DNA from 2 places in the Lentibacillus sp. Marseille-P4043 genome. Region 2 is predicted to be linked to the other one. Evidence: a T-box and tRNA genes for the amino acid it is inferred to sense, from the RefSeq annotation. Region 2 holds a T-box; the other holds one or more tRNA genes.
What was found. The T-box of region 2 lies ahead of ileS (isoleucine--tRNA ligase). A T-box ahead of a tRNA ligase gene usually reads a tRNA of that ligase, here a tRNA-Ile.
Positions count from the first base shown of each region.

Region 1: it encodes a tRNA-Ile, which carries the amino acid that the T-box ahead of ileS (isoleucine--tRNA ligase) is inferred to sense. The anticodon was not compared.

Region 1 is NZ_LT984884.1:3,857,686-3,872,685, forward strand. It holds gene C8270_RS19145 (thiolase C-terminal domain-containing protein) at 1-927, opposite strand, end outside; gene C8270_RS19150 (MaoC/PaaZ C-terminal domain-containing protein) at 958-1,389, opposite strand; gene C8270_RS19155 (MaoC family dehydratase N-terminal domain-containing protein) at 1,404-1,850, opposite strand; gene C8270_RS20785 (acetate--CoA ligase family protein) at 1,855-4,029, opposite strand; gene C8270_RS19165 (helix-turn-helix domain-containing protein) at 4,412-6,487, opposite strand; gene C8270_RS19170 (Maf family protein) at 7,347-7,931, shown strand; tRNA gene C8270_RS19175 (tRNA-Ile) at 8,198-8,271, opposite strand; tRNA gene C8270_RS19180 (tRNA-Gly) at 8,283-8,356, opposite strand; tRNA gene C8270_RS19185 (tRNA-Tyr) at 8,549-8,631, opposite strand; tRNA gene C8270_RS19190 (tRNA-Phe) at 8,646-8,721, opposite strand; tRNA gene C8270_RS19195 (tRNA-Ser) at 8,821-8,913, opposite strand; tRNA gene C8270_RS19200 (tRNA-Ala) at 8,927-9,002, opposite strand; tRNA gene C8270_RS19205 (tRNA-Leu) at 9,060-9,144, opposite strand; tRNA gene C8270_RS19210 (tRNA-Thr) at 9,183-9,255, opposite strand; tRNA gene C8270_RS19215 (tRNA-Asp) at 9,415-9,491, opposite strand; tRNA gene C8270_RS19220 (tRNA-Met) at 9,496-9,572, opposite strand; tRNA gene C8270_RS19225 (tRNA-Val) at 9,753-9,828, opposite strand; tRNA gene C8270_RS19230 (tRNA-Glu) at 9,835-9,909, opposite strand; rRNA gene rrf (5S ribosomal RNA) at 10,023-10,138, opposite strand; rRNA gene C8270_RS19240 (23S ribosomal RNA) at 10,206-13,126, opposite strand; rRNA gene C8270_RS19245 (16S ribosomal RNA) at 13,305-14,869, opposite strand.
Region 2 is NZ_LT984884.1:3,105,470-3,120,469, reverse strand. It holds gene pgeF (peptidoglycan editing factor PgeF) at 1-451, shown strand, start outside; gene C8270_RS15475 (YggS family pyridoxal phosphate-dependent enzyme) at 478-1,152, shown strand; gene C8270_RS15470 (cell division protein SepF) at 1,167-1,601, shown strand; gene C8270_RS15465 (YggT family protein) at 1,608-1,874, shown strand; gene C8270_RS15460 (YlmH family RNA-binding protein) at 2,103-2,879, shown strand; gene C8270_RS15455 (DivIVA domain-containing protein) at 3,036-3,539, shown strand; T-box leader at 3,595-3,817, shown strand; gene ileS (isoleucine--tRNA ligase) at 3,918-6,677, shown strand; gene lspA (signal peptidase II) at 6,778-7,248, shown strand; gene C8270_RS15440 (RluA family pseudouridine synthase) at 7,245-8,156, shown strand; gene pyrR (bifunctional pyr operon transcriptional regulator/uracil phosphoribosyltransferase PyrR) at 8,323-8,865, shown strand; gene C8270_RS15430 (aspartate carbamoyltransferase catalytic subunit) at 9,630-10,550, shown strand; gene C8270_RS15425 (dihydroorotase) at 10,513-11,811, shown strand; gene C8270_RS15420 (carbamoyl phosphate synthase small subunit) at 11,786-12,886, shown strand; gene carB (carbamoyl-phosphate synthase large subunit) at 12,879-15,000, shown strand, end outside.

The sequences.
Region 1 (15,000 bases), 750 kb from region 2:
AACTTCTCCACGTGGGGCAAATCCATAAGCCTCCAGTTGACGCAATACGACCCAGCTAAAGCAATCATAAATGGAAGCTACGTCAATATCTTCCGGTTTCACACCTGCCGATTTATATAATCCTGGAGCTACATAATCGGAAGCTACTTGAGTTATATCGGACCAATAATGTGCATGTGGGTGACACTGTCTAGATTCCATCCCCATAATGTAGACAGGTTTTGATTTACAGTCTTTGGCTCGTTCTGCTGATGTAACAATGATTGCATTTGCTTCATCCAATTCAACACAGGAGTCGTGTATATTAAATGGATAACTGATATCAGGTGTATCCAGATATTTTTCCATTGTTAAAGGTTTTCCATGTAAAAATGCTTTCGGATTTCGCTGCGCATGTTCGTAAAAACTTACACACAAATGACCAAGATGTTCTTTTGTAATTCCTGTTTCGTGCATATGACGGGTGGCAAACATTCCAAACCATTGCGAGGGGCTTGCTGATCCGTATGGAATAATATAACTTCCACCAGGCAGCGCTGATTGTAACATGTTAGGGTCGTACCCTCTGCCTACCCGCTGTCCAGAACTACCATTCATGGAGCGGAAAATTAAAACGGTATTTAATTCCCCTGCCTCAATTAGTGCAATTGCATCGCTAATTAGCATTTCTGTACTACTTCCGCCACCATGTATATCTTTTACATACTTTGGACGGACACCTAGGTATGTTGCCAGCTGATGTGAGGTACAAGAGTCATTTTCGTTATAATTCATGAATCCATCGATATCCTGAGCGTCTAGACCAGCATCGTTAATCGCAGCCCTAGCTGCATCTAACGCCATATGCAATGGAGTTGTTCCAGAATTTCTAGAACGTTCACTTTCTCCTACGCCTACGATTGCGTAACGGTCTGTAATAGTTCCCATCTTTTAAACCTCCTTCTATAATTGCAATGTTTATCCAAAACATAATACAGCTTTACCAGATCCAACTACTTCTCCAGGTGATTTCTCTGCTTTGAGGTCTAAACCCACATAGTTCTTACCTCTTTCTTCATAAATCTTTTCTACAGTTGCCGAACAAGTAATTTCATCGCCTGGTCTAGTCATAGCCCCAAAACGCATACGAAACCGGGAAAGCTCTGCCGTGTTTCCAGCAAGCTCTTGCACATATTGGCCTAAAAATCCCATAACTAACATTCCATGAGCAATCACACCATTCATGCCAAGCTTTTGTGCAAATTCATCATCTGTATGCAATGGATTAAAATCACCAGAGGCTCCAGCATATTTTACTAATTGAACTTTCGTAACAGGTGGCTTGGTAAGGGGCTCAAGCTGCTGACCTACTTTTAATGACTCGTATTGCAATTCCGTTTTCAATAGCATGTAATACCCTCCATTCACGAAGTAGTAAGTTTGCGGTAAATAATATTTGTACGACTAATTACCACTAACTCGCCTGCATCATCTTTCATTTCTGTATCAAGAATCAAAAACTGCATGCTGCCACTTTTACCTTCACGTTCGTACAAGTCAGCAACCTTCATTTGGCAATGCAGCCGATCCCCTGGGTGAATCGATTGATAATAGATAAATTCTTGTTCGCCATGTAGCATTCTTCTAGTATCCAATTCAAGTGGAAACCCAGCTCCTTCTGAACCTACAGCCATTGGAAAAGTCGGCGGAGCAATTGGTTCACCATATGGTGTTTGTGAGGCATAATCCTCATCCGTGTATAATGGATTGGTATCACCAATTGCTTCAGCAAATTTTCGAACATGTCCTTTTTCAACTTCAAAAATATACTTTTCACCAGTTAAACCAATAACACTTTTATCTAACTCCATACCGTTACCTCCCAACCACTGATGTTTGATTTTTAGATTCATTCACAACAAGCATTGCATCCGCAGCTACAATACCTTTTTCATAAACGATAAGCGGATTAATATCTAATTCCTTTATTTCATCTTTATAATCAGATACGAGTTTAGAAACGCGTAGCAATACATCTGCAATCGCGTCAATATCAACAGGTGGTTTTCCACGTGCCCCTTTTAGGATTTTATAGCCCTTAATTTCTTCAATCATTTCAATAGCATCATTCTTTGTAATTGGCGCAACTCTGAATGAAATATCCTGAAAAATTTCTACAAAAACGCCACCAAGACCAAACATGATAACTGGTCCAAAAGCAGGGTCATTCGTAACGCCAACAATCACTTCAACCCCTTCAGGAAGCATTTGCTGGACAGAAACACCATTGATTTTTGCATTTGGTTTATAGTTTTTTGCATTTTGCATAATTTCTTTAAAGGCAACGCTTACCTCTAGATCATTTTTCAGATTTAGCTTAATAGCATTTGCCTCAGACTTATGTGGAATATCAGGTGAATCTATTTTTAAGGCAACAGGATATCCAATTTTATCCGCATGGCTAACAGCATTATCCTCTGAACTAGCCACCGCTCTCTTCGTTGTTGGAATTCCATATGATGCTAAAACATCACTTGCTTGTGATTCACTTAGCGTAGTTCCAGGCTGTAATAAACTTGATATATCTTCCTTTTTGTCCCATTCAGTCATTAACTCATCATCCGCTAGTTTCATTTTGTGATATTTTTCACTATAGTTTACTAGCTTTGCTAACGCACTGATTGGATTTAAGTTCCCTGGTATTACTGGAATACCATTTTTTTCAAGCGCTGCAGCCGAATTGGGAATGGACATCCCCTCTAAAGGAAACGTTGTCACAAACACTAACTTATCCGTGTTTTTGCATATCTCTATAAACGCTTTAACATGAGGATCATCCGCTTTCCAAGCCATCGGGAATTCGGTGAAAATAATAATATCCGTGTCTGGATCCTCAACAAGAGCCTTCAATGGCGCAAGAAATAACTCAGGGTTTGTAACGGCGGCTTCAGCAGTCAAGTCAATCGGATTTGAAGCGCTTCCATAAGACGGGATGTTTTGTTTGATTTTATCTTTTGTTTCTTCACTTAACCTATTGATTTTTAGCCCATAAGATTCGCAACGATCGGCTTCATTTATTCCTCGTCCACCTGAGCTGGTAATAAGGACAGTATTTCTACCAGTTGGAAGTTTCTTAGAAAGGAACAATTTCGAAAAGGAAATTATATCTTCATAGTCATCCGCCCTGATAATACCTGTCTGTTGGAAAAATCCATCATAGATTTTATCCGAGCCTGCCAATGATCCAGTGTGTGACGCTGCTGCCCTGCTACCTGCTGAACTCCTCCCAGATTTCATAACGATAATTGGTTTATTTTTAACTAGAGCCTGATCTGCAAGTTGCCGCAATTTATTTGGATTTTTCTCTCCCTCCAAATATCCGCTTATGACACTTGTATCTGAATCATGAATCATATACTCCATGATATCGGAAAATTCCGTTTCCACTTCATTACCTACACTTACAAAGTAATTGAAGGTTAATCCATTTTGGGCAGCCGCTATATAGGTCAGCACGCCAAATGCTCCACTTTGTGTAATAAATCCGACTTCCCTTTTGTCACTTAATGGAAGTTGGGTAAGACCTGGCGAAAAAGTTCCTACTAAACCGTTAGTAGTGTTCACTAATCCAACACAATTAGGTCCAATAATTCGGATACCATTTTCTCGGGCTATCTGTTTCATACGCTGCTGCGCTTTCATTCCTTCTTCTCCAATTTCAGAAAAACCGGAAGCGAAAATTATTGCTGCCTTCACATTATTTTGACCGCATTCTTCAAGGCAATCCTCCACTTTGTCAGCGCTTACACAAAAGATCGCCAAATCTACATTCTTAGGTGTTTCACTTAAGGACGGAAAGCAACGTAACCCTGTAATCATCTCCGATTTAGGATTGATGGGATAAATATCCCCTTGGAATCCGCCATCCAATAAAGCTTTCACCTGTAAATAGCCTAGTTTACTTTTTTTTGCAGATGCTCCTAGGACTGCTACAGTTTTTGGCTTTAACAATGGTTCAATGGTCAAATAAGATGCTTGTTCATCAGCCATTTTAATCACCTCATCTTTTTATTCTTTTATTATTTATAACTTGGGAATAATTTTACAATATACATTTGAATTTTCTAAAAAAATAATTTACTTTAAGTAATTTGATTATTAGGTTGTAAATTTTTATAAAAAGTCCCATAAACTCCTGTATATAAGGCAATTAAAAACATCAAAATTAATTTATGAACGGAATAAACACGACTATGGTACACGACAACCTCGACTTATGATGTGGATAATCTCCAAATAAAAAAACCCGGCATGCGCCTTGTCCTATATAGCGAATGCCGAAGTTTTCTTATACTGTACTCCTTAAAATTTTCAGACTTTCCTAATAAAAAAACTCATGCAATCTGTGAAATGACACGAGGTTTTTTATATTTTATAGAGAGTCTTCATAACGCTGCAGCCAATTTATTATCCGGTTATTAATTTTATTTGACGGTGTTTTAATGTCTCTCTCAATATTACTTAAATATGAAACAGATACTTCCAAATCATCAGCTACTTGCAGTAAAGTGAGTCCAAATCTTTTTCGTATAGCTTTCATTTGCTTCCCTAATTTGTCCTTTTTTTCTTCCCCACTATGATTTCCAATGTATCCTGTAGTGGTACTTCTAACACTTTTGGCTCTTGTAATGGCACTGTATTTTTCCTTGATTACCTTAGGAGGATCAATAAGAATAGTTGAATTGGCCCATATGCGAGCCCAACCATTAGACGAAACGATAGATTCATCCCATTTCTCATACTGCCACGAAGCAATTAGGCCAGCTTCCGTTAAGCTGTCAAGCGCATGTTCTAATCTATCTCTTGTACGGGACGGTGTACGTATATTCATTTTCTTACCAATTGCATCTAGCAAACTGCTTATTTTATGTGGCTGTAGATAATCTCCCTTCCTAGCCTGTGTCCTCCATCTCCAACTTAAGTATCTGATAAGCTTTTTTTTCCACACTTCTTGATATGGGTTGTATTGCAATGCTTGTACTGGAAGCATTGCAACTTGTCTCCCCGAACCATTTAGATATTTAGCAAAGACTTCATCTACAGTAAATCTGAATAATTTTTCCAGTGGTTGTTTACTTATATCATATTCTTTGTAATCTTGATTAAAAAAAACAAACGTGCGTCCTTTAAGCGTTTTTTGCATTGGTTTCCCTTTTTCATATACAACAGCCTTTTCCAAGTCAATCCACAAATTCTGTATCCTTGATAACGCTTTCAAAATTTGGCTACGTTGCTCATTTTCATATCCCCCTCGGCGGCCACTCCCACTAAGCTTTGGTTTTAAGCCACGAATGGATAATAAATCATCAAGATATATTTCTACAATATCTTGGTGGTGTGTTGAATTTGCTAGATAAAAACTGCAAAGCGCATCCAATACGTCTGCGTCTAATTCTGACATTTCCTTTGCCTGTCGCCAGGATTCACTAATTCCTGTCTCATCAACCGTTAAATCGTGTTTGTCGAGACTGTATGGTTTAATTTGTACTATTCCTTCAATGGTATTTTTGCTTATTTGTGCTGTGGGAAATGGGCTATGACTTGATCTATCAAAACGTTTGTTGGAAATTGTCTCTCTTACCGACTGATAGGCTACGTTACTCATCACAAGTAAATTCCCCTTGTCAATTAGTGTAAATGTTATATCGTTTTTTACCGACTTGGCATTGTTAATCGGTAGAGAACTATTATTAAGGTCCAAAAAATTGTTGATCTCGCTTATTGTGAGATTTTCTACGTCAAGATTGGATATAATTTTTTTAATCCAATTCTGGACACGATATTCAACAACCTTTCTAAAGTTAACCATAAATTGACCATTAGCTTTTAAGTGTTTTGTAAGGTAGTTATAAAATAACTCATTTAGCTTGGTCGGATCTAATTTTACTAGTTTTGTATAGCCCGTCTTTTTCACCATATCATCAAGCACCCAATCGGTTAGGTATGATTTAAACCAGCCACAAAAATTTTCCCATACTGTATCATCAGCCAGAAACGTTTCATTCCTTAACAGCAATTCTATTTTTTTTATCGCCTTATCTAATAAGGTCTTATCTTTTAACTTAGGATGACGATACATAGAAATCCCAATTATATTCTTATATTCCTCTAAGAAATCAGCTACAATTATAGTTGCTATCCGAATAATAAGGTTATCCCTTGCCACAAATCTTAGTTTAAGAAACAGATCCTTATTTTCTTGATAGGATTGCTCCCAAATAATAAATGTATCGGTTTCTGTTCTATCCCTAAATATTGGTATATTAGCCTTTTGTCCCCTTACTATATCTTTGGAAAAAACTTTTAGAATATTTCTGCTATCGTGTGTTTCTTTAGTGTTATTAATATAAAGCACATGAAAATTACAGATCTTTTCTACAAGATAGCCGAATGAACCCACAATATTATCATCAGAAATGACACCCTTTGCTATATCAGTATTATTCAATGTAAACACCTCCAAATGGATAACTTATGCATATATCGTATCATACCTCTTGTTAAGATTCTATATTTTCTGAATTTATATTTGACGAATTCTGAGTTATTAATTAAAACCTTTTCACTTAGAATAAAGATATAATTTAAGCGATACTAGCGTTACATACATAGATGTAGTCAATGTATTCTGTAAACATCATTCCTGTAATTTTAGCCAAAAAGGAAAAGTTTAATCAAAGGTGGTTCCATCATTTGTTGGGTTTCCAAACCGACCCACCTATATTTTATCTGCAAACCATTTCTTCGTGTTACAATAAATATAAAAAAAGAAAAAGATGTATTTTGCAATTTAAATTTGAGCCACTTGAAATTAGAGGAATTCACAAACTTAGATAATATATTTTATAACTGCGTACGATTGACTTGGAGCCTCTAAGGGCATGATTACATTGCGAAAGCGTGCGGTGGAAAAGATTTCGCACCCATAATCAGGGTATCATGCCCGCCTCTCCATATAAATCCAATTAAGTTTTGCGGTAAATAAAATTCACAAACTTATAGTGGCTCAATATTGAGTTGTCATGTGGCTCATTTTTCGATTGCCATATACAAAAGGCATAACTAATAAAGACCGAAGATACGCCAATATCTTCGTCAGCAATGGGTCACTCCCTTTCTAGAAGAGGAAACGCTGGCAAGAATAGACTTTATCAGGCTGGTAAACTAAGAATGGTCCATTTTTTATGGGAAAAGTATAATGGCTAGAATTCTTACAATGTCTATGTCTACCGCATGCCACGTTCAGATCTTGAAGCTCTAATCCCCCCCGACATAAAATTCGCACCATCCCTGCAGGAGGACTAACAATGATTAAAAACCTTATCTTAGCATCATCATCACCAAGAAGGCAGGAAATTTTAAATCAGGTTAAAATTCCCTTTACTATTCAAAAACCAAACGTAGATGAATCCCAAATCAAAAGCCGTGATCCTTTAGAAAAAGTGAAACAGTTGGCATTACGAAAAGGTCAAAACGTTCCTATTGAACACAAGGGTGAAGTTATCCTTTCTGCTGACACCGTTGTTTCCTTCGAGCAAAATATATTCGAGAAACCGAAGAGCAAGGTTGACGCCTTACAAATGATAACTACATTAAGCGGCAACGTACATGAGGTTTTTACCGGTGTCATGATTCGCTCTTTTGATCATGAGATTATATTCGTAGAAAAAACAAAGGTGGAATTTTGGCAGCTATCAAAAGATGAAATAGATTGGTATATATCTACGGATGAACCGTACGATAAAGCAGGCGCATATGGAATTCAAAGTCTTGGGTCTATGTTTGTAAAACAAATTATTGGCGATTACTACACTGTCATGGGATTGCCAATTTCGCGGGTGGTTAGAGAGTTGAGGAAGTTTCATGTGTATCCGAAAATAGATAACGAATAAGAACCAAAAAGTTTCTTCCCTGATACATCGATATTACTGGTGCTTGATAGCGGTAAAGTTAAACGGGGTATAAAACAATGAACAAGAAATCTACACAAATGAACTAGATTTTTTAAGAAGCTGCTGCTTTTAAGTTTATATTATAAAAGGAACAAAAAAAGATTACAATATACTATATTGTAATCTTTTTTTCAGAGCCTTTGCTAAACGAAGGCTTTTATATTATATTTAACAAACTAAAAATCTGATAAAACATCTCGCAGTAATGGGCCTGAGTGGACTCGAACCACCGACCTCACGCTTATCAGGCGTGCGCTCTAACCAGCTGAGCTACAGGCCCATATATGGTAATGGAGCGGGTGAAGGGAATTGAACCCTCGACATCAGCTTGGAAGGCTGAGGTTTTACCACTAAACTACACCCGCATATAATAAATTGCGTTTAAAAATGATGACTCTCGCGAAAGGCATGCCTCTACATCTGCTAGCGTACTCAGGGATGTATATGCTTCGAGGCAACTCGTAGCTTATTCGGTAGAAGTAACGCTCGTGGCTGAGGTTTTACCACTAAACTACACCCGCAATTAATTTGTCATGTGAGTAATCTAATTAATCTGATGGAGGGAGTAGGACTCGAACCTACGAACCCAATGGGAGCGGATTTACAGTCCGCCGCGTTTGGCCAACTTCGCTATCCCTCCACTATTTTAAAGAATGGTGGCTCGGGACGGAATCGAACCGCCGACACACGGATTTTCAGTCCGTTGCTCTACCGACTGAGCTACCGAGCCATGTAAGTTTTTAAAAGTAGTATTGTTCTCGTATTTCATGTTGGTTTCGAAGCATATTCTAGGATATGTTTCGAAAATTTTATTTCCTGATATTATGTATGGAGGAGGTAGAGGGATTCGAACCCCCGCGCGGTTTGACCCGCCTGTCGGTTTTCAAGACCGATCCCTTCAGCCAGACTTGGGTATACCTCCGTACGTAATTAAATGGTGGAGCCTAGCGGGATCGAACCGCTGACCTCCTGCGTGCAAGGCAGGCGCTCTCCCAGCTGAGCTAAGGCCCCATGTAATGTTTGAGAAAACAGAATTTGTACTGCGACCCCATAGTCCCCTTCTATGAATGGTGCGGGTGAAGGGAGTCGAACCCCCACATCCGAAGATACTAGATCCTAAGTCTAGCGCGTCTGCCAATTCCGCCACACCCGCATGATGGGTCTTTTGATAAATTCATTGATAAAAGTCAGTGCCGGCCAGAGGACTTGAACCCCCAACCTACTGATTACAAGTCAGTTGCTCTACCAATTGAGCTAGGCCGGCATATTAATTTTAGGCTTTTTTATCTTACATGTATGTTCATCAAGTGTGCTCGTCATGTTGCAAGTTTATTCGCAGATGTCAATGCATCGGGGTTACTCGCAGCTTATTCGGCAGAAGAATTGCTCGTTGCTCTACCAATTGAGCTAAACCGGCATTTGATGGCGGTCTGGACGGGACTCGAACCCGCGACCTCCTGCGTGACAGGCAGGCATTCTAACCAGCTGAACTACCAGACCATTTTGGTTGCGGGGGCAGGATTTGAACCTACGACCTCTGGGTTATGAGCCCAACGAGCTACCAGACTGCTCCACCCCGCGATATAATTAAAATATTAAAATTTCCCCTGCTCTTTAAATAACTTCCACCGTGAATGCTCGTCGTGTTGCAAGCTGTTTCGGTGATGTTGCACTCCTCGCAAGCCTGCACATAGCAGCTTAATCAAAGATGCTAACGGCTTGCTCCGCCCCGCGATATAAGGATATTTATTTTTAATTTAATGGTGGAGGATGCAGGGCTCGAACCTGCGACCCCCTGCTTGTAAGGCAGGTGCTCTCCCAGCTGAGCTAATCCTCCATTTAGTGGTGACCCGTACGGGATTCGAACCCGTGTTACCGCCGTGAAAGGGCGGTGTCTTAACCACTTGACCAACGGGCCAATTGATTTTTCACAAATAAATAGCTCCACAGATAGACTCCGTGTCTATGACCGCTAATAGCCAAATGTTTGGCCATCAAGGTACTGTGGAGCGATTTAAAATTAAATTGATTGCCTAGCGGCGTCCTACTCTTGCAGGGGCAATGCCCCAACTACCATCGGCGTTGGAGAGCTTAACTGCTGTGTTCGGCATGGAAACAGGTGTGACCTCTCCGCTATTGCTACTAGGCCTTTATGAGGTAACCTATGTACCTTCAAAACTAGATAAGATTTACCTAAGACATAAACATAATTGTATAGATAAGTCCTCGATCTATTAGTATCCGTCAGCTCCACGTGTCACCACGCTTCCACCTCGGACCTATCAACCTCATCGTCTCTGAGGGATCTTACTCACTCGAAGTGATGGGAAGTCTCATCTTGAGGGGGGCTTCATGCTTAGATGCTTTCAGCACTTATCCTTGCCACACGTAGCTACCCAGCTATGCTCCTGGCGGAACAACTGGTACACCAGCGGTGTGTCCATCCCGGTCCTCTCGTACTAAGGACAGCTCCTCTCAGACTTCCAACGCCCACGACGGATAGGGACCGAACTGTCTCACGACGTTCTGAACCCAGCTCGCGTACCGCTTTAATGGGCGAACAGCCCAACCCTTGGGACCGACTACAGCCCCAGGATGCGATGAGCCGACATCGAGGTGCCAAACCTCCCCGTCGATGTGAACTCTTGGGGGAGATAAGCCTGTTATCCCCGGGGTAGCTTTTATCCGTTGAGCGATGGCCCTTCCATGCGGAACCACCGGATCACTAAGCCCGACTTTCGTCCCTGCTCGACTTGTAGGTCTCGCAGTCAAGCTCCCTTCTGCCTTTACACTCTGCGAATGATTTCCAACCATTCTGAGGGAACCTTTGGGCGCCTCCGTTACCTTTTAGGAGGCGACCGCCCCAGTCAAACTGCCCGCCTGACACTGTCTCCGAACCGGATCACGGTCCTGGGTTAGAATGTCCGTACAGCCAGGGTGGTATCCCACGGGTGCCTCCACCGAAGCTAGCGCTCCGGTTTCCAAGGCTCCCACCTATCCTGTACAAGCTGTACCAACATTCAATATCAGGCTACAGTAAAGCTCCACGGGGTCTTTCCGTCCTGTCGCGGGTAATGCGCATCTTCACGCATAGTATAATTTCACCGGGTCTCTCGTTGAGACAGTGCCCAAGTCGTTGCACCTTTCGTGCGGGTCGGAACTTACCCGACAAGGAATTTCGCTACCTTAGGACCGTTATAGTTACGGCCGCCGTTTACTGGGGCTTCGGTTCTACGCTTCGCGCCAATGGCGCTAACGCTTCCCCTTAACCTTCCAGCACCGGGCAGGTGTCAGCCCCTATACTTCGCCTTTCGGCTTCGCAGAGACCTGTGTTTTTGCTAAACAGTCGCTTGGGCCTATTCACTGCGGCTCCATGTAAATGAAGCACCCCTTCTCCCGAAGTTACGGGGTCATTTTGCCGAGTTCCTTAACGAGAGTTCTCCCGATCACCTTAGGATTCTCTCCTCGCCTACCTGTGTCGGTTTGCGGTACGGGCACCTGTGACCTTGCTAGAGGATTTTCTTGGCAGTGTGGAATCTGGAACTTCGGTACTCTAGTTCCCTCCCCATCACAGCTTGAAATTGTTGGACGGATTTGCCTATCCAACTTTCTAACTGCTTGGGCGCACACATCCATCGGTGCGCTTTCCATATCCTTCTGCGTCCCCCCATCGCTAATAGCGGTCATGAGGTGGTACAGGAATATCTACCTGTTGTCCATCGCCTACGCCTTTCGGCCTCGGCTTAGGTCCCGACTAACCCTGAGAGGACGAGCCTTCCTCAGGAAACCTTAGGCATTCGGTGAAAGAGATTCTCACTCTTTTTTCGCTACTCATACCGGCATTCTCACTTCTAAGCGCTCCACCAGTCCTCACGGTCTGACTTCACAGCGCTTAGAACGCTCTCCTACCATTGTTCAAAGAACAATCCGCAGCTTCGGTGATACGTTTAGCCCCGGTATATTTTCGGCGCAGAGTCACTCGACCAGTGAGCTATTACGCACTCTTTAAATGATGGCTGCTTCTAAGCCAACATCCTGGTTGTCTGGGCAACTCCACATCCTTTTCCACTTAACGTATACTTTGGGACCTTAGCTGGCGGTCTGGGCTGTTTCCCTTTCGACTATGAACCTTATCACCCATAGTCTGACTCCCAAGTCTAAGTAGCTGGCATTCGGAGTTTGACTGAATTCGGTAACCCGATGAGGGCCCCTAGTTCAATCAGTGCTCTACCTCCAGTACTCTTTGCTTGAGGCTAGCCCTAAAGCTATTTCGGAGAGAACCAGCTATCTCCGTGTTCGATTGGCATTTCACCCCTACCCACACCTCATCCCCGCATTTTTCAACATACGTGGGTTCGGGCCTCCTGTCAGTGTTACCTGACCTTCACCCTGGACATGGGTAGATCACACGGTTTCGGGTCTACGACCGCATACTATATTCGCCCTGTTCAGACTCGCTTTCGCTTCGGCTCCGTGTCTTCCACTTAACCTTGCATACGATCGTAACTCGCCGGTCCATTCTACAAAAGGTACGCCGTCACCCATTAACGGGCTTCGACTACTTGTAAGCGCACGGTTTCAGGTTCTCTTTCACTCCCCTTCCGGGGTGCTTTTCACCTTTCCCTCACGGTACTGGTTCACTATCGGTCACTAGGGAGTATTTAGCCTTGGGAGATGGTCCTCCCAGATTCCGACGGAATTCCTCGTGTTCCGCCGTACTCAGGATCCACTCCGGAGGAAATTCCTTTTCGATTACAGGGCTCTTACCCGCTATGGCTGATCGTTCCAGATCGATTCATCTAAAGAATTTCTTGGTAACTCCAAAGGAGTGTCCTACAACCCCAGAAAGCAAGCTTTCTGGTTTGGGCTGATTCCGTTTCGCTCGCCGCTACTTGGGAAATCGCGTTTGCTTTCTCTTCCTCCGGGTACTGAGATGTTTCAGTTCCCCGGGTCTGCCTCTTGTATCCTATGTATTCAGATACAAATACTGCTCCATTACGAACAGTGGGTTCCCCCATTCGGAAATCCTCGGATCGAAGTCTACTTACGACTCCCCGAGGCATATCGGTGTTAGTCCCGTCCTTCATCGGCTCCTAGTGCCAAGGCATCCACCGTGCGCCCTTATTCACTTAACTATTATATTAAGATTAAGAACTTAAATTTGATGTCGTTGAATGTCTTACTCTTATTTAGTTTTCAAGGTACAAAGCGAGAGATTCACTCTCTCAAAACTGAACCAAACAACCAAGTACGCCCTTACCGAGGAGATCATCTGAAATGACCTCACTCCGCGTTCCTTCTAATAATCCTTAGAAAGGAGGTGATCCAGCCGCACCTTCCGATACGGCTACCTTGTTACGACTTCACCCCAATCATTGGCCCCACCTTCGGCGGCTGGCTCCTAAAGGTTACCTCACCGACTTCGGGTGTTGCCAACTCTCGTGGTGTGACGGGCGGTGTGTACAAGGCCCGGGAACGTATTCACCGCGGCATGCTGATCCGCGATTACTAGCGATTCCGGCTTCATGCAGGCGAGTTGCAGCCTGCAATCCGAACTGAGAATGGTTTTATGGGATTTGCTTGACCTTGCGGCTTCGCTGCCCTTTGTTCCATCCATTGTAACACGTGTGTAGCCCAGGTCATAAGGGGCATGATGATTTGACGTCATCCCCACCTTCCTCCGGTTTGTCACCGGCAGTCACCTTAGAGTGCCCAACTTAATGCTGGCAACTAAGATCAAGGGTTGCGCTCGTTGCGGGACTTAACCCAACATCTCACGACACGAGCTGACGACAACCATGCACCACCTGTCACTCTGTCCCCGAAGGGAACCCTCTCTCTCTAGAGTTTGCAGAAGATGTCAAGACCTGGTAAGGTTCTTCGCGTTGCTTCGAATTAAACCACATGCTCCACCGCTTGTGCGGGCCCCCGTCAATTCTTTTGAGTTTCAGCCTTGCGGCCGTACTCCCCAGGCGGAGTGCTTAATGCGTTAACTTCAGCACTAAGGGGCGGAAACCCCCTAACACCTAGCACTCATCGTTTACGGCGTGGACTACCAGGGTATCTAATCCTGTTCGCTACCCACGCTTTCGCGCCTCAGCGTCAGTTACAGACCAGAGAGTCGCCTTCGCCACTGGTGTTCCTCCACATCTCTACGCATTTCACCGCTACACGTGGAATTCCACTCTCCTCTTCTGCACTCAAGCCCTCCAGTTTCCAATGACCGCTCGTGGTTAAGCCACGAGATTTCACATCAGACTTAAAAGACCGCCTGCGCGCGCTTTACGCCCAATAATTCCGGACAACGCTTGCCCCCTACGTATTACCGCGGCTGCTGGCACGTAGTTAGCCGGGGCTTTCTGGTTAGGTACCGTCAAGGTACCGCCCTATTCGAACGATACTTGTTCTTCCCTAACAACAGAGTTTTACGATCCGAAAACCTTCATCACTCACGCGGCGTTGCTCCGTCAGACTTTCGTCCATTGCGGAAGATTCCCTACTGCTGCCTCCCGTAGGAGTCTGGGCCGTGTCTCAGTCCCAGTGTGGCCGATCACCCTCTCAGGTCGGCTACGCATCGTTGCCTTGGTAAGCCATTACCTTACCAACTAGCTAATGCGCCGCGGGCCCATCTGTAAGTGATAGCAGAAGCCATCTTTCAACTTCTCCTCATGCGAGAAAAAGTATCATCCGGTATTAGCCTCGGTTTCCCGAAGTTATCCCGATCTTACAGGCAGGTTGCCCACGTGTTACTCACCCGTCCGCCGCTCGATCCACAAGCATCCACTCAGAAGAGCTTCAGCAAGTTTCACGCGCTCGACTTGCATGTATTAGGCACGCCGCCAGCGTTCGTCCTGAGCCAAGATCAAACTCTCCAAAAAATAGATGAGCTTTCTTGCTCTAAACTTGACTAGCATTTCGTTCTTGACATAATGATTGTTTTGTTCAGTTTTCAAAGATCAAGTCATCGCCGTCTTTCAGCGACAGTTATTTATTATAGCAAACTATTTCG
Region 2 (15,000 bases):
TACTGCTTTTTTTGCTGATTGTGTTCCGTTATTTTTTTTTGATCCTGTAACAAATTATATTGGTATAGCCCATGCTGGTTGGAAAGGTTCTGTTCAGCGAATTGCGGGAAAAATGGTAGACAAACTACAAGCCACTGGTGTTGATATTGCCAATCTACTCGTTGCGATTGGTCCATGCATTTCACAACAGGTTTATGAAGTTGATGAGCATGTAACCCGCCATATACCAGAAAAAATCTGCGAAAAAGTAACGATTAACCAAGAAAATGGACACTATTTATTAGATTTAAAGCAATTAAATGTAGAAATCCTTTTACAATGTGGTGTTATTCGTCATAATATAGATGTAACCAATTATTGTACGTTTCGCGATGAATCGTTATTTTTTTCACATAGAAGAGATAATGGGGAAACTGGTAGAATGTTAGGTTATATTGGCTATTCTACGTGATGACGCTAGGAGGAGTATGAGAAACAATGACTGTATCAGCAAATCTGCAAGAAATTCGCTCGAACATTAGACAAGCATGTGCAAACAGCAATCGTAATCCGGAAGAAATTACCATAATCGGTGTCACGAAATATGTTACAATAGAACGAACAGAAGAGACAATCAATGCAGGAATTAATGATCTTGGCGAAAATCGTCTAGAAGGCTTTTTGGAAAAGCATGAACACTTTCAAGATCAGGCGAAGTGGCATTTTATTGGTACCCTTCAGTCAAGGAAAGTTAAAGACATTATCGATAAAGTAGATGTTATCCATTCACTAGATCGTTTGTCACTTGCAAAGGAAATAAATAAGCGGACAACAGTGCCAATTGATTGTTTTGTCCAAGTAAACGTTAGTGGTGAAAAGTCCAAGCATGGGTTGTCACCCGACACTGTTATCACTTTTTTAAATGACGTTCAAACGTATGAAAATATTCGTGTGGTCGGTTTAATGACCATGGCGCCACATGTTAATGATGAGAAATTACTGCGGGATACGTTTAGACAATTAGCAACGTTGAGAAGTGCTATCCAACAAGAAAATCTCCCACAAGCACCTTGCCACTATTTATCAATGGGAATGAGTAATGATTATCAAATAGCGATTGAAGAAGGAGCCACACACATTAGAATCGGTTCTAAATTGGTGGGGACAAACTAATTGAGGTGGTAATGATGAGTATTAAAAATAAAATCAAGACATTTTTCACAATGGATGATGAATATGAATATATAGAGGAAGAGCAGGAGGAGATCGAGTTGCCTGAGACTACACCAACGCAGCATCGAAAAAACAATGTTGTGAATCTAAAAAGTATGCAGCAGCCATCGTCCAAAGTTGTGCTTTGTGAACCAAGATCATACAATGAAGTACAGGAAATTGCTGACAATATCGTTAACAAGCGTGCTGTTGTTATTAATTTACAAAGAATCGACCATATGCAAGCCAAACGAATTGTCGATTTTCTTAGCGGGACAGTGTATGCTATAGATGGCGATATTCAAAAGCTCGGTGCGGAAACATTCTTATGTACACCAGATAATGTTGATGTGTCAGGAACCATTTCTGAGATATTTGCAGGAGAAGATGAATTTGAAAAAGGATGGTAGGATGATATGATCCAGTTATTTAATATTTTAGATACGGCAATCGTTATATACAGTTATGCATTGATTGTTTACATTTTTATGTCATGGTTTCCCGGTGCGCGTGAATCAGCGTTTGGTACGTTTTTGGCAAAAATCACCGAACCATATTTAGAACAATTTCGCAAAATCATTCCACCTCTAGGTATGATTGATTTATCACCAATCGTGGCAATTTTTGTTTTGTATTTAGCAAGGATGGGATTATTTGAGCTATTTAAAATAATCTTCTTCTAAAAGGATGTTCAAAAAGTCATCAAATGATAAACGGCGAATATCTTCGTTGGTGTAAAGGAACTTCTACTAAACCCGCCCACGTCCTGTGGGCAACGCAGAAGTCAGCACGTCCTGTACAAGTCGGTCCTCATGTAGCATTTGACTACACTCCGGTTCTCAAGACTACGCCGCCTTGATCTTCTTGTTTCTAATTTGTCGATTTTTGAACATGTACTTAAGGTGGGGAATATGGATATTTATCAGCATTTTCGTAAAGATGAACAACCATTTATTGATCAAATTTTAACGTGGAAAGAGCAGGTTGAAAAAACGTTTCAGCCAAAATTGACCGATTTCCTTGATCCGCGAGAACAACAAATTGTGGAAATGGTAGTTGGTACGAACCATGATGATGTAAGACTACATAAACACGGCGGGGGATTACATACGGAGAGGAAGCGGATGATCATCGCTCCTTGTTATGATGTTATAGAAGAGGAAGATTTCAAGCTTACCTTAATGCAAGCATCGTATCAGAAGAAATTTATTACGTTATCTCACCCTGATGTTATGGGTGCGTTTCTTTCGTTAGGAATAAAACGAAAAAAACTGGGCGATATCTATGTCGCAAATGGTGTGTTACAAATCATGATGGCGAGTGATATTGCTCCATATGTTTTAACAAATTTGACAGCAATCAAGAAGGCAACCATTAAATTAACGGAGAAGCCGTTGTCTGCCTTATTAGAAGATGATGTACAATGGCGGGAAACTGATAATACTGTTTCATCGCTTCGATTGGATGCCGTAGTCAAAGAAATATATACCATATCCAGGAAAGATGCTACCCAATATATTTCTAAAGGTCTTGTTAAAGTAAATTATAAACTAGTCGAAGAACAAGCATTTGGTGTACAAGCTGGGGATCTAATCTCTGTTCGTGGTAAAGGAAGAAGTAAAATAGTTGCAATTAATGGTCGTACCAAAAAGGACAAATGGAAAATAACAACGGCGATCCTAAAATAATTTAAAAAGCGTGCAGGAATTTTTCAAGTTATGTCGAATTATAACGAACAAAGGACAATTATTTTTAAAAAGTATATAAAAGTTTCGATGGGTCGAGTAATCGCAAATTGTTGCGCTTTTCTTATCGATACGATATTTCGTAAGGAGGTGGCCTTTGTGCCATTATCACCATTAGATATTCATAATAAAGAATTTACCAGAAGCTGGCGCGGATATGATGAAGATGAAGTTAACGAATTTTTAGATCAAGTGATTAAAGACTATGAAATGACAATCCGTGAGAAAAAAGACTTACAAGAAAAAGTGGAACAGTTGAACGAAAAACTGGGACACTTCACGAATATTGAGACAACGTTGAATAAATCAATTTTAGTTGCACAAGAGACTGCGGAGGAAGTAAAAGGAAACGCGACAAAGGAATCAAAATTAATTATCAAAGAGGCAGAAAAAAATGCCGATCGAATCATCAACGAGGCATTAGACAAATCGCGACGTATATCCATGGACGTTGAAGAATTGAAAAAGCAGGCAAAGGTATTCCGAACTCGGCTGAAAATGCTGATAGAAGCACAATTAGACATGATTGGTACCGATGATTGGGACGAGCTGTTAGATACAGAAATGGCCGATGATCTGGAATTAGCAGAAAATAAGTCATAAACCTTGACGTCTGTCGGATTTATGCATATAATTTTCTCACATGGATTAATTAAAGGAAAAAACGATGACAGAGACAGTATAAAAGTATGGTATCTGTTTAGCGAACTAGGAATTTGGTGGAAGCCTGGTCAGAATACTTTTAGAAGATCACTCTGGAGTATCCATTCGAACGATTATCTAGTAGGTATGGACGGTTCATTCACGTTACGAATCTTGAGTGAATTTAAATGTGTATTTAAGTTTATTAGGGTGGTACCGCGAGTCTTCTCGTCCCTTTTTGGGGGATGTTGAGGGCTTTTTTTATTCCACCTCTATGGGAAGTACCCTAACAATATTGAAATATCAAGTTATAGAAAAAATTTTAGGAGGAAATCAATGATGGACTACAAAGAAACCTTACTCATGCCAAAGACAAAATTTCCGATGCGTGGGAATTTGCCAAATAAAGAACCTGTAAGACGAAAAGAGTGGGAAGAAGCCGATTTGTATCAAAAAGGCCAGCAAAGAACGGAAGGAAGACCATTATTTATCCTTCATGACGGCCCTCCATATGCAAATGGTGATTTACACATCGGTCATGCGTTAAATAAAATTTTAAAAGACTTTATCACCCGTTATAAATCAATGGCAGGTTATCATGCACCATATGTACCAGGCTGGGATACACATGGATTACCAATTGAAACTGCATTGACGAAAAAGAAAAAGGTTGATCGTAAAAAGTTAACTATTGCTGAATTCAGACAAAAATGCGCAGAATACGCTATGAAACAAGTGGATAACCAACGCGAACAATTTATAGAACTTGGTGTACGTGGTGATTGGGATAATCCATATTTGACGCTTACGAAAGATTATGAGGCTGCACAAATCCGAGTGTTTGGCGAAATGGCTAAAAAAGGATACATCTACAAAGGGTTAAAACCTGTTTATTGGTCCCCTTCTTCTGAGTCAGCATTGGCTGAAGCAGAAATTGAGTATCATGATAAACGCTCGCCATCTATCTATGTTGCATTTGACGTAACAGATGGGAAAGGATTGCTAGACGGCGGAGAAAAATTTGTAATCTGGACGACAACACCATGGACAATTCCAGCTAATTTGGGAATCAACTTGCATCCTGAGTTTGATTATGTTGTTGTACAGGTGAACGATGAAAAATTTGTCGTTGCTGAAGAATTGTTATCAGCCGTAGCCGAAGAATTAGACTGGGAAAATCCGGAAGTCGTAAAAACATTCAAAGGGAAAGAAGCAGATCGAATTGTAACAAAGCATCCGTTTTATGATCGTGATTCCCTAATTATGTTAGGTGAACATGTAACAACAGATGCTGGTACCGGTTGTGTCCATACAGCACCAGGACACGGGGAAGATGACTTTTATGTATCTAGAGAATATGGAATTGAGGCATTATGTCCTGTCGATGAAAAAGGTGTATTCACAGATGAAGCTCCAGGATATGAAGGCATGTTTTATGACACAGCAAACAAAGCTATTACAGAAAAGTTGGAAGAGGTTGGAGCTTTACTAAAATTAAAATTTATTACCCACTCCTATCCACATGATTGGCGGACGAAAAAACCAACAATTTTCCGGGCAACATCACAGTGGTTTGCATCGATTAAAGATTTTCGTCAAGATATTCTAGACGAAATCAAACGAATTAATTGGTATCCAAATTGGGGTGAAACACGCCTTTATAATATGGTTCGTGATCGTGAAGATTGGTGTATTTCAAGACAACGTACTTGGGGAGTCCCAATTCCAGTATTTTACGGCGAAGATAACCAACCAATCATTACCGATGAAACCATTGAACATGTATCTACATTATTTGCTGAGCATGGATCAAATATCTGGTTTGAGTGGGATGCTAAAGAACTGCTACCTGAAGGGTTTACTTCCGAACATAGCCCTAATGGCAAATTCTCTAAAGAAGTAGATATTATGGATGTATGGTTCGATTCTGGATCATCACATGAGGCTGTGCTAGTTGGACGTGACGATCACAGACGTCCGGCAGATGTGTATTTAGAAGGAAGTGACCAATATCGTGGCTGGTTCAACTCATCTTTGTCAACTGCTGTTGCGGTAACTGGCAAGGCTCCATATGAAAATATTATTAGCCATGGATTTACACTTGATGGTGACGGAAGGAAAATGAGTAAGTCATTAGGAAATGTTATTCAGCCATCCAAAGTGTTAAAACAGCTCGGTGCTGATATTTTACGATTATGGGTATCATCGGTTGATTATCAGGCAGATGTGCGAATCTCGGATGATATTTTGAAACAGGTATCTGAGACATATCGTAAAATCCGTAACACATTCCGATTTATGCTTGCCAATATTGCTGATTTTGATCCGGCTAAAAATCGTGTTCAAGATGCAGATTTAGAAGAAGTCGATCGCTATATGCTGCATCGATTACAAAATGTAATCACAAGCGTCAAAGAAAGCTACGATAATTATGAGTTTTCACCGATTTATCATCAAATTCATAATTTCTGTGCGGTGGATTTAAGCTCATTCTATCTAGATTTTGCCAAAGACATTTTATATATTGAAGCAGCAGATAACCACCGTCGTCGAAGTATCCAAACCGTGTATTATGATATTTTAACGAGTCTTGTACAGTTGTTAACGCCAATTATTCCACATACGGCAGAGGAAGTGTGGGAATACATTCCAGGTACGGAAGCAGAATATGTACAATTAACTGACATTCCTGAACCAAAGACTGTTTTTGAAAATAAGGACGCACTGGAAAAATGGGATCACTTCATGAAGGTTCGTGATGATGTATTAAAGGCATTGGAAGAAGCACGAAATGAAAAAGTAATCGGGAAATCGCTCGAGGCAAAAATAACGATTGTTGCTAAGGATGCACAAACAAAGGCAGTGCTGGAACAAATTCCGTATTTGCATCAGCTACTGATCGTGTCGGAAGCTGATGTTGCTGAAAACGTGGAAGGTGCGAGTGAATATCGCTACGTCCATGTCAAAGTAGAAAAACATCCTGGCGAAAAGTGTGAACGCTGCTGGGTTGCTTCAGAAACAGTTGGCGATGACCCAGATCATCCAGAATTGTGTACCCGTTGTGCGGATATTGTGAAGGAACATTACACAACTGCATAAAATATTTATTGGCTGAAAGTCCCCCTCATACAAGGCAGAGGGGGACTTTTTATGATACTATGTTAAAAGAGAAGTTTGTTAAGGAATCGGAGGACAGCACATGTATTGGTATTATCTAATAGCGTTGATTATTATTGGCATTGATCAGTTAACAAAATGGATTGTTGTAAAAAACATGGATTTGTACGAACAAATTACGATTATAAAAGACTTTTTCTATTTTACATCGCATCGTAATAAAGGTGCAGCATGGGGAATATTACAGGATCAAATGATCTTTTTTTATGTCATCACAGCTGTCGTTATCATTGGTGTAGTTTTCTACATGCAAAAGTATGGACGCGAAAGTAAGCTGTTGGCATTTTCACTTAGCCTGATTTTAGGTGGAGCAATTGGGAACTTTATTGACCGGGTTTTCCGTCAAGAAGTTGTCGATTTTCTTGATTTTATTATTTTTAACTACGATTTCCCTATCTTCAATGTTGCGGATTCAGCTTTATGTGTAGGTGTTATCCTAGTCTTGATTGCGACATTTATAGATGAGAAAAAGAAAGGAAATGCAGCAAAATGACGAAGCAGCAATATGAAGTAAAAGCAGATCAAAGTAAAATCCGAATTGATAAACTGTTGGCTGAAATGAATCCGGACAACTCACGTTCACAGGTGCAAATGTGGATAAATCAGGATATGGTAACTGTCAATGATAAGAATGTGAAGGCTAATTTTAAGTGTCAACCAGGGGATATTGTAAAGTGGGCCATCCCAGAAGCACAGCCGTTATCGATTAACCCAGAAGATATTCCGCTTGATATTGTCTATGAAGATCATGATGTTATCGTTGTGAACAAACCTAGAGGAATGGTTGTTCATCCATCTGCGGGCCATTCCAGTGGGACACTGGTAAATGCACTAATTTATCATTGTCGTGATTTGTCAGGGATTAATGGCGTGGAGCGTCCAGGTATAGTACATCGTATTGATAAAGATACAAGTGGGTTATTAGTTGTTGCAAAAAATGATTTAGCACATGCTTCATTGGCTGAACAGCTTCAGGATAAAGATGTGGAACGTAAATATGAGGCAATTGTGCACGGCGTGATAGAACATGAAAATGGCTTGATTGACGCCCCAATTGGCAGAGATCCTAAGGACAGGCAAAAAATGGGGATCGTGGAGGAGGGAAAACCTGCTGTTACACATTTCAAAGTGTTGAAGCGGTATGAACGTTTCACCCATGTTGAATGTCAATTGGAAACAGGCAGGACACACCAAATTCGTGTCCACATGAAATATATCGGCTATCCACTTGTTGGCGATCCTAAATATGGTCCAAGGAAAACATTAAACATTGATGGACAGGCCTTGCATGCAAAAGTATTAGGGTTTACCCATCCACGGACAAATGAATGGCTGCACTTTCAAGTAGACGCACCAAAGGTATTTCAGGATATGTTAACACAAATTGAAAAAATGTATTGACAGATGGAAACGAATTTGAAATAATATACACAATGAAATAATGATCCTTTAACAAGTAGTCCCGTGAGGCTAAAAAGGAAACGGAATACAAAGCGTAATAGAGTTACGTATATCCAAATCCCTTTTTCCTCATGGAGAAAAGGGATTTTTTAATAGGAGTGACAAGGTGAAAAAGAAGACTGAAGTACTTGATCAAGATGCAATTAACCGGGCATTAACACGAATTGCCCATGAAATCGTGGAAAAGAATAAAGGTGGAGAAAATCTTGTCTTGGTTGGAGTTAAGACAAGGGGGGTTCCCACTGCAAAACGATTGCAGAACAAAATCAAACAAATAGAAGGCATAACGGTACCAATCGGTGAATTAGACATTACTCTATATCGTGATGATTTAGAAAAAACGGTAGAAAACAATGAACCGGAATTAAAAGAAACGAATATCGAAACCGATGTGACAGGTAAAAAAGTAATTTTAATCGATGATGTTCTTTTTACAGGTCGAACCGTACGCGCCGCAATGGATGCGGTTATGGATTTAGGTAGACCATCACAAATTCAACTCGGTGTATTAATCGATCGTGGTCATCGAGAACTGCCAATTCGCGCTGATTATGTCGGAAAAAATATCCCAACATCAGATAAAGAAATAATCGTTGTTCAGCTAGACGAAACAGACGAAACGGATCAAGTAGCCATATATGAAAAGTAAAAAAATATAACCTTTAATTAAATCCAGAGAGATTTACAAGGTTGTGAAAGAATACGTGTATCTAACACACGTGTACCTCTTTGCGACCTTTCGCAAAGAGGTTTTTTTAATGAGGATCTTTTCGTAATGTTTGTTGCTTTTTAATGTCCTAGTTGATATAAACTGCGACACAGTGAAATTTCCTTTCGTAACAATGATGATGCAATGCCTGAATTCCGCTCCGGCAGAATACTTCGCTTTCCGCGGGCACGGCTTCAGCCTCCTCGGAAGAAAACCACTTCCTGCGGGGTCTTCAGACTCGTGCTGGGGCTGCGCTAACTCGCCCCACCGAAAACCATTGTTCCCGCAGGACAAGGAATGCTTCGGCAGCGTTACATCGCACGCAGAAAATTGATCTGTATTTTCAAGGAGTCTACGTATTCTGCCTCCGCTGGTAGTTGTGCTCTGATTATCGACAGGGGAAAAGCCATGGATTCTAAACGTTACACAAGGCTTTTTCACCCTTAAACAGAAATTCACTCAAGCAATAGATGAATGTAAAGAGTTTTTAAATCACAACACCAGTGGAGGAAATATACGTAGACTCCTGGGGGAAAGCGAAGACGATGAGACACCAAAGTGAGTGGTTTTCTCACGAAGAGGCTCATCGCGAGCCCCCGGAAAGCGAAGTGTATTTCCGTAACGGTAATTAGTGCACAGTTTATATCTATTGTGTAAAATCAACAATCTTTAAAAAACAGCTTGATGAAAAGAAGGAGGAGCTTATGCGACACTTCATATCTGTTAACCAATTATCTACGGAAGAAATTTTTTCGATCATGGAAACAGCGGAAAAATTTCGCAATCAGGAGTTACTACCGATTAGGCAAAAGCTATTTGCCGCAAATTTGTTTTTTGAGCCAAGTACACGAACAAAAATGAGTTTCACCGTAGCCCAAAAAAAGCTAGGCCTTGAAGTTTTGGATTTTCATAGTGAATCGTCAAGTACTTTAAAAGGTGAAACACTGAATGATACGGCAAAAACGTTTGAAGCAATTGGAGCAAACATGCTTGTGATCCGTCATGAGGAAGACACGTGGTATAACGACCTACTATCAGGTCTGCAGATTCCCATCATTAATGCTGGTGCGGGTAAAGGAGAGCATCCAACCCAATGCATGCTTGATTTAACAACAATCTATCAGGAATTCGGTTATTTTAACAATTTAGATGTAGTAATTGTCGGTGATATCAAGCATAGCAGGGTAGCTCATTCCAATGCATATGCACTAGAGAAACTAGGTGCAAACGTTTATTTATCAGTTGCTCCAGGTTTTGCCGATGATGGATTGGATTTTCCTTATTTATCAATGGATGAGGCAGTAAAAACCTGTGATGTTGTCATGCTGCTACGAATCCAGCATGAGCGTCATGGGGCAGCGTATGAAGATTCCAGCTACCTGGATCATTTTGGCCTAACAGAAGAACGTGAAAGGCAAATGAAAGAAAATGCAATTATCATGCATCCCGCGCCTATTAATCGTGGTGTAGAAATTGATAGTAGCCTTGTAGAGTGTGACAGGTCAAGGATTTTTAAACAAATGGAAAATGGTGTTTATGTTCGCATGGCAATCATGACGAAATTACTTAATGAATGGGGGTTTATCAATGATTCTTTTAAAAAACGTGAAAAGACTACAGCCTAATAACGATATTGAAACCTGTGATGTATTAATAGAAGATGGAAAAATCGCCAAGATAGATTCATCCATTATAACGAATAAAGCACAAACGATTGATTGTCAAGGAAACATGTTGTTCCCAGGTTTTGTCGATGTTCATATTCATTTACGCGAGCCAGGTGGGGAACATAAAGAGACGATCAAAACTGGGACACAGGCCGCGGCTAAAGGTGGATTTACAACAGTTTGTGCTATGCCAAATACCAACCCTGTTCCTGATAATAAGGAAACAGTCAACGATCTATTAGAAAAAATCAATCAGGATGCGGTTGTTCGGGTTCTGCCTTATGCTGCAATTACGAAAGAATTAAAGGGAGAAAAATTAACAGCAATTCGTGCATTAGCCGATACGGGTGTTTTCGCTTTTACTGATGATGGTGTAGGAATTCAAACAGCTGATTACATGCTTCGGGCAATGAAAGAAGCTGCTACGTGCAACATGCCAATTGTGGCGCATTGTGAAGATAATTCAATTGTTTATCAAGGTGTCGTACATGATGGAGAGGTAAGTGATCGATTACAGCTTCCCGGAATCCCATCATTGAGCGAATCCGTACAGATCGCCCGTGATGTTTTATTAGCGGAGGCTACAGGTTGTCATTATCATGTTTGCCATGTTAGTACGAAGGAATCTGTTCGCGTTATTCGTGATGCAAAAAAAGCTGGGATTCACGTAACTGCTGAGGTTAGCCCGCATCATCTAATCTTAAATGAAACGGCCATTACGGAAGATGATGCCAATTTCAAAATGAATCCGCCACTACGTTCCATTGCCGACCAGGAAGCGTTACTTGAAGGCTTACTTGACGGAACAATTGATGTTATCGCAACCGATCATGCACCACATGCAGAAGCTGAAAAAGCACCAGGATTTTTAAAAGCACCATTCGGAATTGTTGGTTTGGAAACAGCTTTCTCCTTATTGCATACGTACCTTGTTCAAACAAATAAATGCTCCCTTCAACAGCTGATTGAGTGGTTAACTAGTAAGCCGGCCGATGTGTTTGGATTGCCGTATGGGCGATTGGAAGTAGGCGCTGTTGCAGATTTAACACTCGTTGATATGGAAAAAGAAACTAAGATTGATAAACACGGATTTGCTTCTAAAGGAAAAAACACACCTTTTCATGACTGGAAGGTTACTGGTGTGCCCGTGATGACAATTGCTGAAGGAAAAATCGTTTATGAGGAGGATTCACATGCTACAACGACAACTTATTCTTGAAGATGGAACTGTTTTTATCGGTGAAGGTTTTGGTAGTGAAGAGAATACCAGTGGTGAAGTCGTGTTCAATACTGGAATGACTGGGTATCAGGAGGTTATTTCTGATCCATCGTACTGTGGTCAAATCGTTCTGATGACATACCCGTTAGTAGGGAATTATGGAATTAACAGGGATGATTTTGAAACTGTAACACCATTTATCCAAGGGTTTATCGTAAAAGAATATTGTGAACAGCCATCTAATTTTCGCAGTGATGAAAGTTTAAATACCTTTTTAAAAGCAAATGATATTCCGGGAATTGCTGGTATTGACACACGGAAATTAACGAAAATTATTCGCCAACATGGAACGATGAAGGGGTGCATTACTTCCATGGACGAACCGGTTGAACAAGTGATAGAACGGTTAAGAAAAACACCAGAACAAACCGATTTGGTGCAACAGACATCTACGATAAAACCATATGTAGTGCCTGGCAGGGGTCATAGAATCGTTTTAGTCGATTTTGGAATGAAGCATGGTATTTTACGTGAGCTCACAAAACGCGACTGTCATGTAACTGTTGTGCCATACAACTATGGTGCGGAAAATATTTTGCGTTTAAAACCGGATGGGATCATGTTGACAAATGGCCCTGGAGATCCAAAAGATGTACCAGAAGCGATTGAAATGATTAAAGAAATTATCGGTAAGGTTCCGTTGTTTGGAATATGTTTAGGTCACCAGCTGCTTGCATTGGCATGTGGAGCGGACACAGAAAAAATGAAGTTTGGTCATCGTGGTGCAAATCACCCCGTAAAGGATTTGGAAAAAGGTAAAACGTATATGACGTCACAAAATCATAGTTATGCGGTTACAAATAAGTCCATAAACCAAACGGATTTGCAGATAACACAAATTGCTTTGAATGATCATAGCATTGAAGGAATCAGACATACAGTTTATCCGGCATTTTCCGTGCAATATCATCCAGAAAGCTCTCCAGGTCCCGAAGATACAAATCAGTTATTTGATGATTTTATGCAAATGATTGAGCAAATCAATGCTAAAAATGAGGAGGAAGTTTATGCCTAAAAATACGAACATCCAAAAGATTCTTGTAATCGGATCAGGTCCTATCGTCATCGGTCAAGCAGCAGAATTTGATTATTCCGGAACCCAGGCATGTCAGGCCCTAAAAGAAGAAGGCTACAATGTAATTTTGGCCAACTCGAATCCTGCTACAATTATGACAGATCACACTGTAGCAGATAAGGTATATATGGAGCCACTTACAACAGAGTTTTTAATTAAAATCATTCGTAAAGAACAACCGGATGCATTGCTTCCAACGTTAGGTGGTCAAACTGGCTTAAATCTAGCAGTGGCATTAGAAGCAACTGGTATTTTAGCAGAATACGATGTTGCGTTACTAGGTACTTCCTTGGATGCGATTCAAAAAGCAGAGGATAGAGAGAAATTTCGGTCATTAATGAAAGAATTGAACGAGCCTGTACCAGATAGCCAAATTGTTAATACTGTTGATCAAGCGTGTGACTTTGCAGGGGAAATTGGTTATCCTGTTATTGTCCGGCCTGCTTACACATTGGGAGGTACAGGTGGTGGAATGTGTTATAGTGAAGCAGAGTTAAAAGAAATTGCCCGAAACGGACTAGCACTTTCACCAGTTCATCAATGTTTAATTGAAAAAAATATCGCAGGCTTTAAAGAGATTGAATATGAAGTGATGCGCGATAAAAATGATCAGGCAATTGTTGTATGTAACATGGAAAACGTTGATCCGGTCGGAATTCATACAGGTGATTCAATCGTTGTTGCACCATCACAAACGTTAAGTGATCGCGAATATCAATTGCTACGAAATGCTTCGTTAAAAATTATCCGGGAATTACAAATTGAAGGAGGCTGTAATGTACAGCTGGCACTTGATCCTGACAGTTTTAACTACTACATTATCGAAGTAAATCCGCGTGTCAGCCGATCGTCAGCATTAGCATCGAAAGCAACGGGATACCCGATTGCAAAAATGGCAGCGAAAATTGCAGTAGGTTTGACGCTCGATGAAATTATAAATCCTATTACTGGTAACACCTACGCATGTTTTGAACCTGCCCTTGATTATGTGGTTACGAAAATACCACGGTTTCCATTTGATAAGTTTGTAACAGGTGACCGTAATCTCGGTACACAAATGAAAGCGACAGGGGAAGTTATGTCGATCGGGCGTAATTTTGAAGAGTCACTGTTAAAGGGGATTCGTTCCCTTGATATCGGCACAGAAGAACTTTGGTTGAGAAGTTTAGTAGAGCTTCCGCTTGATGAACTTAAAAAAAGGTTGCAAAAAGCGGACGATGAACGATTGTTTGTCCTTGCTGAAGTAATTCGCCGCGGTATGACAATAGAGGAAATTTTTCAACTGACGAAAATAGACCGGTTCTTCTTGATTAAATTGGAAAGATTAATTGAACTGGAAAATAAATTGAGGAACAATGCATTGTCACAAACCATTTTGGCTGAGGCTAAACAGCTAGGGTTTTCCGATACACATGTTGCCCGTTTATGGGACGCGTCCGTAGATGAAGTTTATGAACGGAGGATGCAACATGAGATTAACCCTGTATACAAGATGGTTGACACATGTGCAGCAGAATTTGCATCGGAAACACCATATTTCTATAGCACTTATGAAGAAGAAAATGAATCCATTGTATCAGGTCGTAAGAAAATTCTTGTACTTGGATCTGGTCCAATTCGAATCGGTCAAGGGATCGAGTTTGACTATGCAACGGTTCATTCGGTATTGGCAATTAAGGAAATGGGCTATGAAGCGATTATCATGAATAACAATCCAGAAACCGTGTCAACAGACTTTAGCATTTCCGACAAGCTTTATTTTGAACCACTTACATTAGAAGATGTGATGCATGTGATTAATTTGGAACAGCCTGAAGGGGTTATCGTTCAATTCGGTGGTCAGACAGCAATTAATTTGGCTGAAGGATTAGAACGACGTGGTGTAACAATTTTAGGCACAAATTTAGAAGCAATCGACAAAGCGGAAGATCGTGATAAATTTGAGCAGTTGTTAAATGATTTACATTTATTACGTCCTAAAGGAAAATCGGTTCTGAAACTTAATCAGGCATTAGAAGTTGCTCGGGATATCGGCTATCCGGTTTTAGTTCGGC